DNA from 2 places in the Roseibium sp. MB-4 genome. Region 1 is predicted to be linked to the other one. Evidence: predicted binding sites of a transcription regulator. Region 1 holds the regulator's gene; the other holds the start of a gene.
What was found. The regulator PhoB, encoded in region 1, activates phosphate uptake and scavenging genes when phosphate is short. The targets are predictions, from matches to a motif close to TGTCATNNANCTGTCAT.
Positions count from the first base shown of each region.

Region 2: a site for PhoB is predicted at 4,691-4,707, ahead of ppk2 (polyphosphate kinase 2). Genes of this name have one in related genera too.

Region 1 is NZ_JBRKQB010000001.1:2,011,686-2,020,119, reverse strand. Features, by position in the region: gene pstC (phosphate ABC transporter permease subunit PstC) at 41-1,513, shown strand; gene pstA (phosphate ABC transporter permease PstA) at 1,513-2,862, shown strand; gene pstB (phosphate ABC transporter ATP-binding protein PstB) at 2,884-3,672, shown strand; gene phoU (phosphate signaling complex protein PhoU) at 3,705-4,400, shown strand; gene phoB (phosphate regulon transcriptional regulator PhoB) at 4,488-5,183, shown strand; gene ACVDG4_RS09325 (GcrA family cell cycle regulator) at 5,250-5,795, opposite strand; gene ACVDG4_RS09320 (aspartate aminotransferase family protein) at 6,220-7,419, shown strand; gene argF (ornithine carbamoyltransferase) at 7,416-8,345, shown strand; gene ACVDG4_RS09310 (Hsp33 family molecular chaperone) at 8,358-8,434, shown strand, end outside.
Region 2 is NZ_JBRKQB010000004.1:553,428-561,861, forward strand. Features, by position in the region: gene ACVDG4_RS22245 (acetyl/propionyl/methylcrotonyl-CoA carboxylase subunit alpha) at 1-1,901, opposite strand, end outside; gene ACVDG4_RS22250 (ASCH domain-containing protein) at 1,904-2,326, opposite strand; gene ACVDG4_RS22255 (carboxyl transferase domain-containing protein) at 2,331-3,938, opposite strand; gene ACVDG4_RS22260 (TetR/AcrR family transcriptional regulator) at 3,935-4,579, opposite strand; gene ppk2 (polyphosphate kinase 2) at 4,767-5,672, shown strand; gene ACVDG4_RS22270 (Gfo/Idh/MocA family protein) at 5,744-6,763, shown strand; gene ACVDG4_RS22275 (MBL fold metallo-hydrolase) at 6,760-7,599, opposite strand; gene ACVDG4_RS22280 (GlxA family transcriptional regulator) at 7,694-8,434, shown strand, end outside.

The DNA.
Region 1 (8,434 bases):
TCTCCTTTTTGGAAATTTCATATAAAATCCGGGGAAGCAGATGCCTGTGGTCTGGCTCATCTTGATCGTACTCGCCATTGCGGTGGTGGGGTACGTACTCGGACGTGGTCGAGCTTTAGCAAGCGCAGGGGGCGAGCAGATAAAGCTCCATTCGCTTCCTTCGTATTACGGCTCAAACGTCGCAATGAAGGTGGTGGTTCCTGCCTTCCTCATTCTGGTCCTATGGCTGCTGGCGCAGCCTTTGATCGTTAACAACAGTGTTTCAGGTTTGATCCCGGACAGCGAGATCGCGGAAGGGTCGTCGCGTGGGCTTGTGCTTGCCGAAGTGCGCCGTGCTGCGCGCGGTTTGGACAACGCCGTTGCTCAAGGGCTGATTACGGAAGACTTCGCGCGCAATGCCCGTGCCGACTTCAACGATGTCACGGCACGGCTGAAAGAGGCGGGGCAGGTCGTCACGTCTCAGATCACCCAGCCGATCCTCCGGGCAGCCCAAGAGTACCGGGTTCTGAACGCCACCGGCAATTTCATGATGTCGATTGTCGTCATCCTTGCGGCTTTGGCCGGGGCGGCATGGGGGCTTTATGAATCCCGGGCAGACTTCCGCGCCAGGAACACGGTTGAACGGGGCATCAAGGCACTTTTGATCTCGGCCGCATCAATCGCGATCCTGACCACTGCCGGGATCGTGTTTTCGCTGGTGTTCAACACGGTTGAGTTCTTTCGGCTCTACCCTGCATTCGACTTCTTCTTCGGCCTGACGTGGTCACCAACTTTCTCAGGACGCGGTGGCAATTCACAACTCGGTATTATCCCGCTCTTGTGGGGCACGTTCTACATCTCGTTCGTCGCCCTGGCCGTGGCTGTCCCGATCGGGCTGTTTGCTGCGGTATACCTCTCAGAGTACGCCGGACCGAAGGTGCGCGCCGTCGCCAAGCCGCTTCTTGAGATCCTCGCCGGCATTCCGACCATCGTTTACGGTCTCTTTGCGCTGCTGACAGTCGGCCCGCTTCTTGTCTCGGTCTTTGGGCCGGACGGGGCCGGGATTATGCAGTCCGGTACGGCAGTGATGACCGCCGGCCTCGTGATGGGCATCATGCTGATCCCATTCGTGAGTTCGCTCTCTGACGATATCATCAACGCGGTTCCGCAAGCCATGCGTGACGGCTCTTATGGCCTGGGTGCGACCAAGTCCGAAACCGTCAAGCAGGTCATTCTGCCGGCTGCCCTTCCGGGTATCGTTGGTGCGATCCTGCTGGCAGCCTCCCGAGCCATCGGTGAAACGATGATCGTGGTGCTAGGTGCGGGTGCCGCAGCGCGCCTCAGCCTCAATCCTTTCGATGCAATGACAACAGTGACAGCGAAGATCGTCAGCCAGCTGACGGGCGATGCAGACTTTGCATCCCCGGTGGCGCTGGTCGCCTTTGCGCTGGGCATGACGCTCTTTGTGGTGACGCTCGGTTTGAACATTGTCGCGCTCTACATCGTGCGCAAATACCGGGAGCAGTATGACTGATGACCGACGCAACTCTTTCTCCAGAAGGTGCAAAAGCGCCTGAAAAAACGTCAGCACAGCCGCGCTCACTGTATGCGACGGACGAGCTGACAAAGAAACGCAATGCGTCCGAGAAACGCTTTCAGGCTTACGGCATTGCCGCTATCGGAGCCGGTCTGTTTTTCTTGGTCGTCCTTGCCTACTCAATCATTAGCGAAGGCATTCCAGCCTTTACGCGGACCGTCCTGACTGTTGAGTTTACGGTCACCCAAGAACAGTTCGACGATGCTGAAAGCCAGCTCTTCAAGACACGGGCTTACGAGGCTGTGTTCACTGAAGCGATGAGCGCGCAGTTTGAGCAAAAGGACATCCAGGTTCCGTTCGATATTGCTGCTATTGAGCGGATTGTCGGCAAGCCGGGAAGCACCATTCGCGAGTTCTACCGGGCGAACCCGGACCAGCTTGGTCAGCCGGTTGCCTTCGAACTGGCGGCATCCTCCCGTGTTGATGGTTACATGAATGGCCGCCTGACCCGGGACAACATCACAGACAGCCGGTTCCTCCAGAAATCCGATCTGGATCTGGTCGATGTGCTGGTCGAGAGCGGGATTATCCAGACGGTCTTCAACTGGCCGTTCATCACCGGGGCAGACTCCGGCGTGGACAATCCGGGCGGTGCCGGCATCGGAGCCTCTGTGGTCGGATCGTTCTTCATGATGCTGGTGGTCTTGTTCCTGTCCCTGCCGATTGGGGTGGCTGCATCCATCTATCTTGAAGAGTTTGCACCGCAGAACAAGTTCACTGATTTGATCGAGGTGAACATCTCGAACCTTGCGGCCGTTCCGTCCATCGTCTTCGGTATTCTTGGTCTTGCGGTGTTCATCCAGTTCATGCACTTGCCGCAATCGGCGCCGATCGTTGGCGGTCTTGTTTTGACACTTATGACGCTGCCCACAATCATCATCTCCACACGCGCCTCGCTGAAGGCCGTGCCGCCAAGCATCCGCGACGCAGCCCTGGGCGTTGGAGCCTCAAAAATGCAGGCCGTGTTCCATCATGTTTTGCCCTTGGCGATGCCAGGCATCTTGACCGGAACCATCATCGGTCTGGCTCAGGCTCTTGGTGAAACAGCACCGCTGCTTCTCATCGGGATGGTCGGCTTTGTGGCCCGCGGATATCCGGACGGTTTCGTTTCCGGATTTATGGACCCGAACTCCGCAATGCCTGCTCAGATCTACACCTGGGCGGCCCGTTCGGACTTCGCGTTCTATGAGAAAGCCTGGGGCGGTATCATCGTCCTCCTGATCTTCCTTCTGTCTATGAACATCCTCGCGATTATCCTGCGCCGCAGGTTTGAGCGTCGCTGGTAAGGAGGCGTACCCATGAATGACATGCCGAAAATTGAACAGGCGACAGATATGACCGACAGCAAGATTTCAGCCAACAAAGTGCAGGTCTATTACGGCGACACGCACGCGATCAAGGACGTGGATATTGAAATCCAGCCGCGTTCGGTCACGGCCTTCATTGGCCCGTCCGGGTGTGGCAAGTCGACATTCTTGCGGACCATCAACCGCATGAACGACACGATCGATATCTGCCGGGTCGAAGGCTCCATCCAGATCGACGGCGAAGACATCTACGATCCGAAAGTCGATCCGGTGCAGTTGCGCGCCAAGGTCGGAATGGTGTTCCAGAAGCCGAACCCGTTCCCGAAATCGATCTACGACAACGTAGCCTACGGCCCGCGCATTCACGGTCTGGCCCGGAACCGGGCTGAGCTTGATGACATCGTGGCCTCCAGCCTGCAAAAGGCGGGTCTTTGGGAAGAAGCCAAGGATCGTCTCGACGAACCTGGGACCGGCATGTCCGGTGGTCAGCAGCAGCGCCTGTGTATTGCACGCGCGATTGCCGTTAGCCCGGAAGTGATCCTGATGGATGAGCCGTGTTCCGCTCTCGATCCGATCGCGACCGCCAAGGTTGAGGAGCTGATCGACGAGTTGCGCGAGAACTACACGATCGTGATCGTAACGCACTCCATGCAGCAGGCCGCTCGCGTGTCTCAGCGCACTGCATTCTTCCACTTGGGAATTCTGGTTGAAGAAGGTCCAACACAGGATATCTTCACCAACCCGGTGGACAAGCGTACGCAGGACTACATTACCGGCCGCTTCGGTTAACCGGATCGCACATTTTTTCGAAGGGACACAGGATGTCTGAACATACAGTCACGGCTTATGATGACGAATTGAACGTCATGGCCGGCCGGATCGCTGAAATGGGCGGTCTTGCAGAAAAAGCATTTGCAGAAGCCGTTTCCGCCCTCGTGTCCGGGGACACTGATTTGGCGCGCCGCGTGATTGATCAGGATCGCCGTCTTGATGCGCTGCACCAGGACGTCGAGGAAGGCCTGATTGCAATGATCGTGCGCCGTCAGCCGATGGGGCAAGATCTGCGCGAAATCACAGCCGCCAGCCGGATCGCGAACGATCTGGAGCGTGTTGGCGATCTTGCAAAGAACGTTGCCAAGCGGGCAATCGCAATCGACAACGACATTCAGAGCAAGAAGTTGGCAATCGGCGTGGAGCACATGACCGAGCTAGCCCTTGGGCAGCTGAAAAAGGTTCTGGATGCCTACACCGGACGCAATGCAGAGGCTGCGCGCCACGTGCAGGAAGCTGATGCCGAAGTCGATGCGATCTACACCTCTCTGTTCCGCGAACTTCTGACGTACATGATGGAAGATCCACGGGTGATCACCTCCTGCGTCCATCTTCTATTCTGTGCGAAGAATATCGAGCGGATCGGCGATCATGCCACCAACATTGCCGAAAACGTCTTCTTCATGGTGACGGGCGAGCGGCTTCCGGAAGACCGCACCAAGGTTGATGAAACCGGCGCTATGTGAGTTGCCAGAGCCCGCCTGAGCGGGTTGTGAAGCAGGAACTGTAAGCCGGCGCTTTAGTGCCGGCTGAGGGAATTGGAGCGAGAATTCATGCCGAAGGTCCTCATCGTCGAAGACGAAGAACCGTTGAGCCTTCTGTTGCGGTACAATCTGGAAGCTGAAGGATACGCCGTCGAGACCTGTGTCCGCGGCGACGAGGCGGAAATCCGCCTCCGGGAAACCCAGCCGGACCTTTTGTTGCTGGACTGGATGTTGCCCGGACTGTCCGGAATCGAACTGTGCCGGCGCCTGCGGGCACGCGAAGACACCGAGCGCTTGCCGGTCATCATGCTCACGGCGCGCGGCGAGGAAGCCGAGCGCATCAGAGGCCTGTCGACCGGAGCGGACGACTACGTGGTCAAACCGTTCTCAGTGCCCGAACTGATGGCGCGTGTCCGCGCGATCTTGCGGCGGGCAAGCCCGGAGGTGGTGTCCACGATGCTGCGCTCCGGCGACATCGAACTTGACCGGGAAACACACCGCGTCCGGCGCAGCACCAAGGAAATCCATTTGGGGCCAACAGAGTTTCGCCTTCTGGAATTCCTGATGACCGCACCAGGCCGGGTCTTTTCACGCGAACAGCTCTTGGATGGTGTTTGGGGGCACGATGTGTATGTGGATGAACGCACGGTCGATGTTCACGTAGGCCGGCTGCGCAAAGCGCTGAACAAGGGCAAGGCGAAAGACCCGATCCGCACGGTGCGCGGGGCTGGTTATGCCTTCAACGACCAGTTCACGGCAGCCTGATCGAGACTTTCAAGACAAACAAAAAAGCCCGCCAAATCGGCGGGCTTTTTCTTGGGTATTTCGAGATCAGGAAGCCTGGGCAACACTGGTCTTGTTGTTGGCGCTCCGGCGGCGGTCTGCGACCGGCTGGTAAGCGATCTTGCAGTGGTAGGGGCAGTAGGGAACGCCGGCTTCGGAAACCTGACCGCAGAAGTAGAAGTCTTCTGTCGCCGGATCGCCGATCGGCCACTTACAGGTGCGCTCAGTTAACGTCAGGATAGTCGCCCGCTTGGACATCGGAACAACGTCAGCGATCGGTTCTGCAACGGGTTGAACCTCTGCGACCGGGGCTGGCGTCGGCTCCATCTTCAGCGCTGCGGAACCTTGGGTCTGCGGCTGTGTTTGCGGACGTTTCGGTGCCGATTGAGACGCCGGATTGGCCGTTGTGCGGGGACGGCGCGGTTTCGCGCTTGAAGAAGAAGACTTTGCGCGGCCGGAAAGACCAAGCCGGTGTACCTTGCCAATCACCGCGTTCCGGGTGACACCGCCAAGCTCACCCGCAATCTGGCTTGCACTCAAACCATCGCTCCAGAGCTTCTTCAAAAGCTCAACTCGTTCGTTCGTCCAACTCATTGCCGCACCCCTTGCCAAGGCCAGTGACTGGCCAAAATCCCGTTATTGGACACGCGAACGCAAGTCCATTATGGCATATCTTGTGCCTCTATTTGATACGCCGCACGAGATGTCGTGTCTGATTAGTCAAAGGTTACAATAACGTTAATTTGTGAAGCAACCGTCAGGCTGCAGTGAGTTGGGGATGAACGGACTTTTCCCCAACAGATGCGAGGTCCTTGAGACTTTTACATAAAACAGCCCGAACCCCGGCAATGGCCATTTCCATTGACAGGCGGGGACCTCGGCAGTGTATAAGGATCTTGCAACGTGCCGCCGCTTTGGCGGCACATTGCGTTTTTGGCCTGTAATTAAGGCGATGCCCCGGAGTTCCGACGGTCCGATACCAGTGGCGCTTCCGGCGGCCAAAGGAGACTAAAGAGGTATGTCCGCGTCCGCGCTTTTTGGAAACTACGCAAGATCGAACCTGTCATTCGATCACGGGGAAGGTGTCTGGCTTGTTACGAGTGACGGCCGACGATTTCTCGATTGCGGGTCCGGGATCGCGGTAAATTCGCTCGGACATGCTCATCCGCATCTGGTCCAGGCTCTTCAGGATCAGGCGGCCAAGCTCTGGCATATTTCCAATCTGCACCAGATGCCGGATGGCGCGCGGTTTGCGCAGCGCCTCACCGATGCAACATTTGCTGACAAGGTACTGTTCGTGAATTCCGGCGCCGAAGCAATGGAAGCGGCGATCAAGTGTGCCCGGCGTTATCACTATGACCGCAATGAGCAGGACCGGTATCAGATCGTGACCTTTGAAGGCGCTTTCCATGGCCGGACACTCGGCACGATCGCAGCAGGTGGCCAGGCGAAATATCTGGAAGGTTTCGGACCGAAGGCCCCGGGCTTCGATCAGGTGCCCAGCGGGGACTTGGAGGCCTTGAAAGCCATGGTCGGTCCGCAAACCGCAGCGATCGCGATCGAACCCATCCAAGGCGAGGGCGGCATTCGGGAAGTCGACTACGAATTCCTGCGCGCTCTGCGTAAGCTTTGTGATGAAACCGGAGCCCTGCTGATCTTTGACGAAATCCAGACGGGTGTCGGCCGGACCGGAAAAATGTTCGCGCATCAGTGGACTGGCGTTGATCCGGATCTGATGGCCGTCGCCAAGGGCATCGGCAGCGGGTTCCCGATGGGCGCTTGTCTTGCGACCGAAGAAGTTGCGTCTGCGCTGGCTCCTGGAACCCACGGCACGACCTTCGGTGGCAATCCGCTCGCCATGGCTGTTGGCAATGCGGTTTTGGACGTCATCCTTGCAGATGGTTTTCTGGAAGAGGTTCAAAAGAAGGGCCTCTCCTTCAAGCAAAAGCTTTCCGGGCTGGTCGATAGCCACCCGAAGGTGTTTGAGGCTGTCCGGGGCAATGGTCTGATGCTCGGCATCAAGTGCACCGCGCCGGTGGGAGACTATGTCGCCGCCGCGCGCGAAGCGGGCATTCTTGCTGTCCCGGCCGGTGACAACGTCGTTCGGATCCTGCCGCCACTGACCATCTCGGAAGAAGAGATTTCCGATGCGGTTGATCGGCTGGAGAAGGCCGCAGTGGCCGTTGAGAGAAAGTTGTTGGAAGGAGCGGCCGAATGACCGCCAACGGAGCGTACAAAAACTTCCTGGATCTGACCCAATTCGAGGGCGATGATCTGCGCGCTATTCTGGAAACCGGAAAGAAGATCAAGGCAACCCGCAACGGCGTTCGCCGGGGTGAGGGGCCGCTCGCCGGCAAAGTCCTCGCCATGATTTTCGAACAGCCATCGACACGGACCCGCATTTCCTTTGATGTTGGAATGCGCGAACTCGGCGGTGAGACGTTGATGCTGACCGGTGCGGAGATGCAGCTGGGCCGGGGCGAGACCATTGCTGACACGGCGAAGGTGCTGTCCCGGTTCGTCGACGGCGTCATGATCCGGATCCTGAACCACGAAGCCCTCAATGAACTGGCTGAAAACGCGACCATTCCGGTGATCAATGGCCTGACCAAGATCTCGCATCCATGCCAGATCATGGCAGACATCATGACCTTCGAAGAGCATCGTGGCGGCATATCCGGGCGCAGCATTGCCTGGACCGGCGACAGCAACAATGTTCTGGCGTCCTGGGTGCATGCCGCACCGCGTCTTGATTTTGAGCTGCGCATCGCTACCCCGGCCGAACTGGCCCCACCGCAGGATCTGATTGAGACCGCCCGTGCCAAGGGTGGTTCCATTCTGGTCACCGAGGACCCATATGAGGCTGTCAAAGGGACCGACTGTGTCGTCACCGATTGCTGGGTGTCGATGGGCGACGACGACGCCGAAAGCCGTCACAACCTGCTGAGTGCCTATCAGGTAAATGAACGTCTGATGGCGGAGGCAAATGGTGATGCACTGTTTATGCATTGCCTTCCGGCACACCGCGGCGAGGAAGTCACCAACGAGGTCATGGACGGTCCCAACTCTGTCGTGTTTGACGAAGCCGAAAACCGGCTCCATGCTCAAAAGGGCATTTTGGCCTGGTGTTTCGGCGCAGCTTAAGGCGTAGCCAAAGTGGCATTAAATTTGGAAGAACTGGGCATCAAGCCCGCAGGGCTGGACGCTGTCCGGCCCTTTGCCGTGGAAGGACT
Region 2 (8,434 bases), on a different contig from region 1:
CCATCGCGCGGGGCTTTCAGCGTGTGTTCCATTTTCATGGCTTCCAGAATGATCAAGGGTTGATCCTTGGTGACCGCATCGCCGGCCTTGGCGTTCAGCATTTTGACAAGGCCCGGCATTGGGGCAATCAGCTGATCGCCCGCACCGGCAGCTTCCTCGTCAGAACTCAGCGCGTCCGGCAGACCAACCGTGAAGGCATGACCGGACATGAAGACCGTAAGTCCTTTGCCATCGTGAACCACGGAACCGGAAGCCCGGTGGCCGTTGCTGTCATAGGTGATGGTGCTGTCATCCACCTGAATCAGGGTGAAGTCTTTCGGACCGCTTTCCAGATGCACGGTGAACTTGTTTTGGCCCTGAGCGTGAACTTCAACATCCCTGCGCTCACCGGCAATTTCGAGAAGCGCGAACTGACGTGAAGCACTCCAGATCCGCCATCCAGCGAGTGTTTCGAACGGATCATTTCCCTCGGCTGGACGGGTGAGGCCAAGCGCGGTCAGTGCAGCAAGCGCGATTGCGTCTTCCGGCATCTCCGGCTCGGCGATCAGGCTTTCCAGGTCGCGGTCGATCAGGCCGGTATCGACGTCCCCTTTGGCAAAGCCCTCATGGCGGCAAAGCGCAGCCAGGAACCCGGCGTTGGTCACGCAACCGGCAACTTCCGTCACCTCGAGACTGGCGAGCAATTTGCCAAGCGCAGCGTCACGCGACGGGCCGTGTACGATGACCTTCGCGATCATTGGATCATAGAAAGGGGAAATCTCGTCTCCTGCCCGGACACCGCTGTCGACGCGGGCCTGGGTTTCTGGAAGAACGAGGTGCTCCAGCGTGCCGATCGCGGGCAAGAAGCCCTTCGGTGCATCTTCTGCATAGAGGCGGGCCTCAAAAGCCCAGCCGTTGATCGAAAGATCTTCCTGCGCCTTTGGCAGAGGCTCTCCTGAGGCAACACGCAGCTGCCACTCGACGAGGTCCTGTCCCGTGATCAGCTCTGTTACCGGGTGCTCAACTTGCAGACGCGTGTTCATCTCCATGAAATAGAAGCGGTCGGCACGCAGACCTTCGGAAACGTCAACAATGAATTCGATGGTGCCGGCGCCGGAATAGTTGATCGCCTTGGCCGCCTTAACGGCCGCCTCACCCATGGCCGTGCGCATCTCTTCCGGCATGTCGGGGGCCGGAGCCTCCTCAATGACCTTCTGGTGGCGCCTTTGCAGCGAGCAGTCGCGCTCAAACAGATGCACGGCATTGCCATGATTGTCGCCGAAGACCTGGATTTCGATGTGACGCGGCTTGGCGACATATTTCTCGATCAGGACCTGGCCGTCACCAAAGCTTGCCTCGCCTTCGCGCTGGGCGGATTTGAGCGCGGAGATAAAGTCTTCCGCCCGTTCAACCTTGCGCATGCCTTTGCCGCCGCCGCCAGCGCGCGCCTTGATCAAAACCGGATAGCCGATCTTGCCGGCCTGGATCTGCAAGAAACCAGGGTCCTGGGTCTCCCGGTGGTAGCCCGGTACGACCGGAACGCCAGCCTTTTCCATCAGTGCCTTGGCGGCGTCTTTCAGGCCCATGGCGCGGATGGCATTTGCGCTCGGGCCGATGAAGGTGATCCCGGCCGCGTCCAGCGCGTCAACGAAGTCCGGGTTTTCCGACAGGAAGCCGTATCCCGGGTGGACCGCCTCTGCGCCGCTTTGTTTGCAGACCTTGATGATCTTGGCGATCTGCAGATAGCTCTCGGAGACAGGAGCCGGGCCGATGCGGTACGCTTCGTCGGCCATCGCAACGTGTTTGGCGTTTGCATCGGCGTCGGAATAGACAGCCACGGTTTTAACGCCGAGTTCGCGGGCTGTTTCCATGACCCGGCAGGCGATTTCACCACGGTTGGCAATGAGGATTTTCTTAAACATTGTCAGATGCCTTCCGTCTTAAGGTCTTCAACCACTTTGAATCGTTCGCACACGAGCATTATTTCCGGATCAAAGCCGCCATTGCGCTCGAAATAGCTCTGGTGGTCTTTTTGCCAGCCTTCGAGTGTGTCGTTCTCACCTTCTGCAAGTGCAAAGTCCGCCAACACATCGCAAAAACGGGATTGGGTCAGTTCGAGCGTTTCAATGACGAGGGCCGGAGACCCGTCCCAGTTGAGAACGATATCCATGCGTCCGACTTCGGGCATCGCTTCGCCGCCGTCTGCAAAGTCGCGCAAAGCACCGCACGTCGCGGTCTTTTTACCTGCGCGGACCAGGCCGATCAGAAGGCTGCTGAGTTCGGGTCCGTCGCCGAACTTGAAGGTTTCTGCCCCCGGATATTTCTTTTTGAGTTCTTCCAAGGTCATCACATCACATCCGGAACAGGCCAAACTTGGTGTCTTCGATCGGGGCATTCAGGGACGCCGACAAAGAAAGACCCAGAATGTCGCGGGTTTTACGCGGATCGATGATGCCGTCATCCCAAAGCCGGGCTGAGGCATAGAGCGGGTGACCCTGTTCCTCAAACTGGTTGATGATCGGCTGTTTGAATTCGGCTTCGTCTTCCTTGGACCAGCTGCCGCCCTTGCGCTCGATGCCGTCGCGGCGAACGGTTGCCAGAACGCCGGCGGCCTGTTCCCCGCCCATGACAGAGATGCGCGAGTTCGGCCAGGTCCACAGGAAACGCGGCGAATAGGCCCGGCCACACATGCCGTAGTTGCCGGCACCAAAAGACCCGCCGACCAGCATCGTGATTTTCGGTACCTTCGTCGTGGCAACGGCGGTCACCAGCTTGGCACCGTCCTTCGCGATCCCGCCGCTTTCGTATTTCTGGCCGACCATAAAGCCCGTGATGTTCTGCAGGAATACCAGAGGCACCTTGCGCTGGGAGCAGAGTTCGACGAAATGCGCGCCCTTGACCGCGCTTTCGGAGAAGAGAACGCCGTTGTTGGCGATGATGCCGACCGGCATGCCGTGAATATGGGCAAAGCCGCAGACCAGCGTGGTGCCATAACGGGCCTTAAACTCGTCAAATCTTGAGCCGTCGACCACGCGGGCAATGACTTCGCGAATGTCATAGGGCGTTTTCAGGTCCGCCGGGACGACGCCGAGGATTTCCTCCGGATCGTAGAGCGGATCTTCGGGCGTCTGCAGGGCAAGCTGCGAGGCTTTGGTGCGGTTGAGGCTCGCGATGGACCGGCGGGCGATGGCAAGCGCATGCGCGTCATCACGCGCAAGGTGATCGGCGACGCCAGACAAACGGGTATGGACGTCACCGCCGCCAAGGTCTTCTGCGGACACCTCTTCCCCGGTGGCCGCTTTCACCAGAGGCGGACCGGCAAGGAAGATGGTGCCCTGGTTCTTGACGATGATGGTCTCGTCCGACATGGCCGGAACATAGGCACCGCCAGCCGTGCACGAGCCCATCACAACCGCGATCTGGGCAATGCCTTTCGCCGACATGTTGGCCTGGTTGAAGAAGATCCGGCCAAAGTGGTCACGGTCCGGGAAGACCTCATCCTGGTTGGGCAGGTTGGCACCACCGCTGTCGACCAGATAGACGCATGGCAAGTTGTTCTGCTCGGCGATTTCCTGGGCACGCAGGTGCTTCTTCACGGACAGCGGATAGTAGGTGCCGCCTTTGACCGTCGCGTCATTGGCCAGGATCATGACGTCCTGTCCTTCGACCCGGCCAATACCCGCAATCATACCGGCCGACGGTGCTGCGCCATCATACATGTCGTGGGCGGCCAGCATGCCGACTTCCAGAAACGGCGAGCCCGGATCCAGCAGGCGGGAGACACGTTCGCGCGGCAGGATCTTGCCGCGGGAGACATGGCGCTCACGGGCGGTTTCGCCGCCGCCGTCCAGCGCTGTTTGTGCAGCGGCCTTGATCTGCGCCATGGCGTCTTCATGCGTGGCCTTGTTGGCGGTGAACTCGGCGCTCTTGGGCGATAGGCTCGATTTGAGGATGCTCATGCCATCCGGTCTCCGGTGTCTGGATTGCCAGGATTATCGTTCGTTTCTGGGGTGATGCTTTTGCGCACCATGTTGAGGTAAAGCGTTTCGATCTCTTCTTTCGACAGATCGCCGCCGGGCCGGTACCAGGCCGGAATGCCGGTCAGCATGGCGATGATCGCACGTGTCGTCACTTTGGCGTTGTCGATGTGATAGCGGCCGCTTTCTGCGCCTTCGCTCAAGATCTCTGTCAGAATGGTTTCATAGCGCCGGCGCTCGGCCTCGACGATCGCGAAGTTCTCGGCATCAAGGCTGCGCAATTCCATATAGGCGATGAAGACTTCATCTGCGCGTTCCAGGTGATACCGGATGTGAAATCGCACAAAGCGTTCGATCGGGTCGGTTTCATCCGGGAAATCTGCAGTGTCCCAAGCCGCCAGCAAGTCGGCCATGTGGCTCAGCATCAAGTCTTTCAAAATGTGCTGCTTGGTGGGGAAGTGATTGTAGAGCGCACCCGGCTGAACGCCGACCTGGGTTGCGATGTCGCGCATGGATACGGCTGCGTATCCTGACGCCGCAAAAAGCCGCAGGGCCGCTTTTCGAACCTTTTCTGCAGTTTCCAGGCCGCGTTGCCGCGGCTGCGGGCGTGCTGAAAGCGCCATTACGTCTCCTCCACTTGCGTCATATTAATGAACGTTCATTCATTTAGCAAGTGGATTCCGAGGTATGGACTTTGAGGGAGCGCATTGCGGCGGTTCATCGACTGACGTTACTGTCAAACTCCTGTCATGGATTTCGGGCTCTCAGTGCAGGTGAGACGCGTTTAAATTATGCATAAGGAACAGTCGGATGAGTGAGGACGCCAAGACCTGGGTGGAAAACGAGTGGGCCGACAGCATGGATGAAGAACTCGAGATGGAAATCGATGATTTCCTGATCGCCAAGGATCTTCAGTACATTGCTGACAAGAAGCACAAATCCCCCCTCGACCGGAAAACCTATTTCCACGAGCTGTTGATGCTCCAGGCAGAGCTGGTGAAACTGCAAGACTGGGTTCAGCATACCGGCGAGAAGATCGTCGTCATATTCGAAGGCCGAGATGCTGCTGGCAAAGGCGGTGTGATCAAGCGGATCATGCAGCGCCTTAACCCGCGGGTGGCCCGTGTTGTTGCCTTGCCGGCGCCGTCAGACCGCGAAAAGAGCCAGTGGTATTTCCAGCGTTATGTGCCGCATCTGCCGGCGGCTGGTGAGATGGTGCTGTTCGATCGCTCCTGGTACAACCGGTCAGGCGTTGAACGCGTGATGGGGTTTGCGTCAGAAGATCAGGTCGAGGAATTTTTCAACGACGTTCCGGAATTTGAGCGCATGCTGGTCCGATCCGGCATCCGGCTGATCAAATACTGGTTCTCCATCACCGATGAAGAGCAGCAGCTGCGCTTTCTGATGCGCATTCATGATCCGTTGAAGCAGTGGAAGCTGTCGCCGATGGATCTGGAATCCCGCGTGCGTTGGGAAGACTATACCAAGGCCAAGGAAGAGACGTTCGAGCGGACCAACATTCCCGAAGCGCCGTGGTTCATCGTGGAAGGGAACGACAAGAAGCAGGCCCGCCTCAACTGCATCAGCCATCTCTTGTCGATGCTGCCGTACGAAGACGTGCCGCATGATCCAATTACCCTGCCGGAACGCCGGTTTAACCCGGACTACGAGCGCAAAGTTCTACCGGAACACCTTTACGTGCCTGATAAATACTGATTGTTTTGGTAAAAGAAATTGGCAATCCCGGCCATTGGCCGGGATTTTTGTTTGAGGTGCAGGAGATAAACATGAGCGGCACGAAGCAAATCCGGTGGGGCGTTCTGTCAACGGCAAAAATTGGCCGGGAGAAGGTCATTCCTGGGATAAAATCGTCCGAGACCGGACATGTTGCAGCTATTGCTTCCCGTGGCCTCGAGCGTGCCCAAGACGCGGCCGATCAGCTTGAAATTCCCAAAGCCTATGGGGCCTACGAGGATCTTCTGGCCGATCCAGATATCGATGCGATCTACAATCCGCTGCCGAACCATTTGCATGTGCCGTTGACCCTGCGGGCGGCAGCTGCCGGAAAACATGTCCTGTGCGAGAAGCCGATTGCCCTCAACGCGGACGAGGCACGTCAGCTCCTGAGTGCCCAAGAAGGCCGGCTGATTGCGGAAGCCTTTATGGTACGCGCCCATCCGCAATGGATCAGAGCCCGTGATCTGGTCCGGTCCGGAGAATTGGGCGAGTTGAAAGCGATCCAGGGGTTCTTCAGCTATTTCAACGCGGACCCGGCGAACATCCGAAACAATGCCGAAATCGGCGGTGGCGCGCTGCTCGATATCGGATGCTACACGATGCTGGCCGGCCGGTATTTTTTTGAAGCTGAGCCGCACCGTGTTGTTGCGCTGATCGACCGGGATCCGGAATTCGGAACTGACCGGACGACGAGTGCCTTGCTGGACTTCGGGCAGGGCCGTCATTTGAGTTTCACCGTGTCCACCCAATTGACGCCGCATCAGCGTTTCCAGCTTGTTGGAACGAAGAAGCGGCTCGAACTACTTATTCCCGTCAACGCGCCGCAAGGCGGGGCAACCGAATTAAGGCTCGATGACGGGTCAAAGCTCGGCGATGGGTCCGCGGTGACCGAGAACATCGCGCCTTGCGATCAGTATGCCGAAATGGCAGATGTCTTCGGCCGTGCCATTCTTGGTGAAGTACCCCTTTCTTTTGGGGTGGAGGACGCAATCCAGAACATGGCAGTTCTGGATGCGTTGTTTCAATCCGCAAAGGACGGTGGTTGGGTGTCTCTCAGCCAGAGCACCTAAGCCAAAGGCTCGAAGTGATATCCGTCGCTGCCGGTTGCTGTCAGAGTGCCGAAGTCCGGGGCCTCAAGATGGGTTGCCGCGAAAGGGATCTGCTCGGCGGCGAGTTCGGCAAATAGAGTATTCCGGGTTGCTGCCGCTGTCTCAGGCGCGCTGTCCAACGCATAGTGGACGTCAGCATTAGCAAACTGCAGAACGCCGGACACCAGGGCATCCCCCAGCAGCATCACCTGTTTGCCGCCACTTGAGATCCTGACGACCTGATGGCCGGGCGTGTGTCCTTGGGCACTCGTGACATGAATTCCATTTTCCAGGTCCGCATCCCCGTCATGAAGTTTGATTTGGGAGGCGATTGGGCGTGCCAAGGACTGGATTAGTTGGACGATGGGTCTTTTGTCCTCCGGTACGGCCTCCACCAGGTTTTCGTCGGTCCAGAACGCCCACTCGCTGTTTTGAAGGTGGACAGTTGCATTGGGAAACAAGCTTTGACCGTCCGCAACCAGGCCGCCGATGTGGTCGGCATGCATGTGAGTCAGAATGATGTCTGTGATGTCGTTGGCCGCGTTTATTAGGAAAGACCCCGATGCCGTGATGAATCCGGTCTCGGGAAAACGCGCTTTTAGCCAAGTTCCAGACCCTGCATCCACGAGAACCTTTTTGTGTCCGGTTTCGATCAGCCAGCATGTTGCGCCAAACCGGGTGGTTGGACTGACCGCCTGGATCTCTTCATCGCTTGCATTGGAGAAATAGGCGGCGGGAATATCGAGATGGCCATCTGAAAGTGGCGTGATTGCGATGTCGCCGATGTGCAGAGGACTTGTGGTGCTTGTAGTTGACATGAGAGCTCCATGAATTTCCATTGTCCTCAAATGTACAGAAAGTACCGATGAGTGCGATTGGCGCAAATGACAGATCTTGTGCTAGATACGCCAGATGGTGGCACGCTCCTACAGTTTGGCGATTTTGGCTTATCCGGGCTGTCTTCAATCGGCCGTCTTGGGGCTTCAGGATGTGCTTGGGTATGCCGCAAGTATTTCGGAGCATTCGGTTGCCGTTGAAACGATCTCGACCTTTGTGCCGGGAGGCCGTTCGTTCGACGCACTGATCCTGCCGCCCTCTGCATCGGAGGTGCGTGCAGCCGATGTGCCGGAATTGCCACGATACACAGCTTACCAGCACGGGAAGGGTGCGGTTGTCTGTTCCGCCTGCACCGGGGTTACCTTTATCGCAGAAGCTGGCATTGCTGCCGGTCGACCGGTAACCACACATTGGGGGCTGGAACAGAGGCTTTCCAAGCGCTATCCGGACATGTCCTTCAATACTGATCAACTGTTGATCGAATACAGCGACCTCATCACGGCTGGTGGCTTGATGGCCTGGGTCGACCTCGGCCTAGTGGTCATTGAACGATTTCTTGGGTACGGCGTGGCCGCACGCACGGCTGGCTACTTCATCGTGGACATGCGCCGCCGGGATCAGCGCCGGTTCAGGCGGTTTTCACCGCATCTGCGGCATGGCGATGCGGCTATTTTAAAATCACAACACCTGATCGACGCGCGATATGCAGATGCCCTGAGCGTTAAGGAAATTGCCAGCGCTTCCGGGCTGCCGGATCGCACGTTTTTGCGCCGGTTCAAGGCTGCGACAGGAATGACGCCCAATGGATACTTGCAA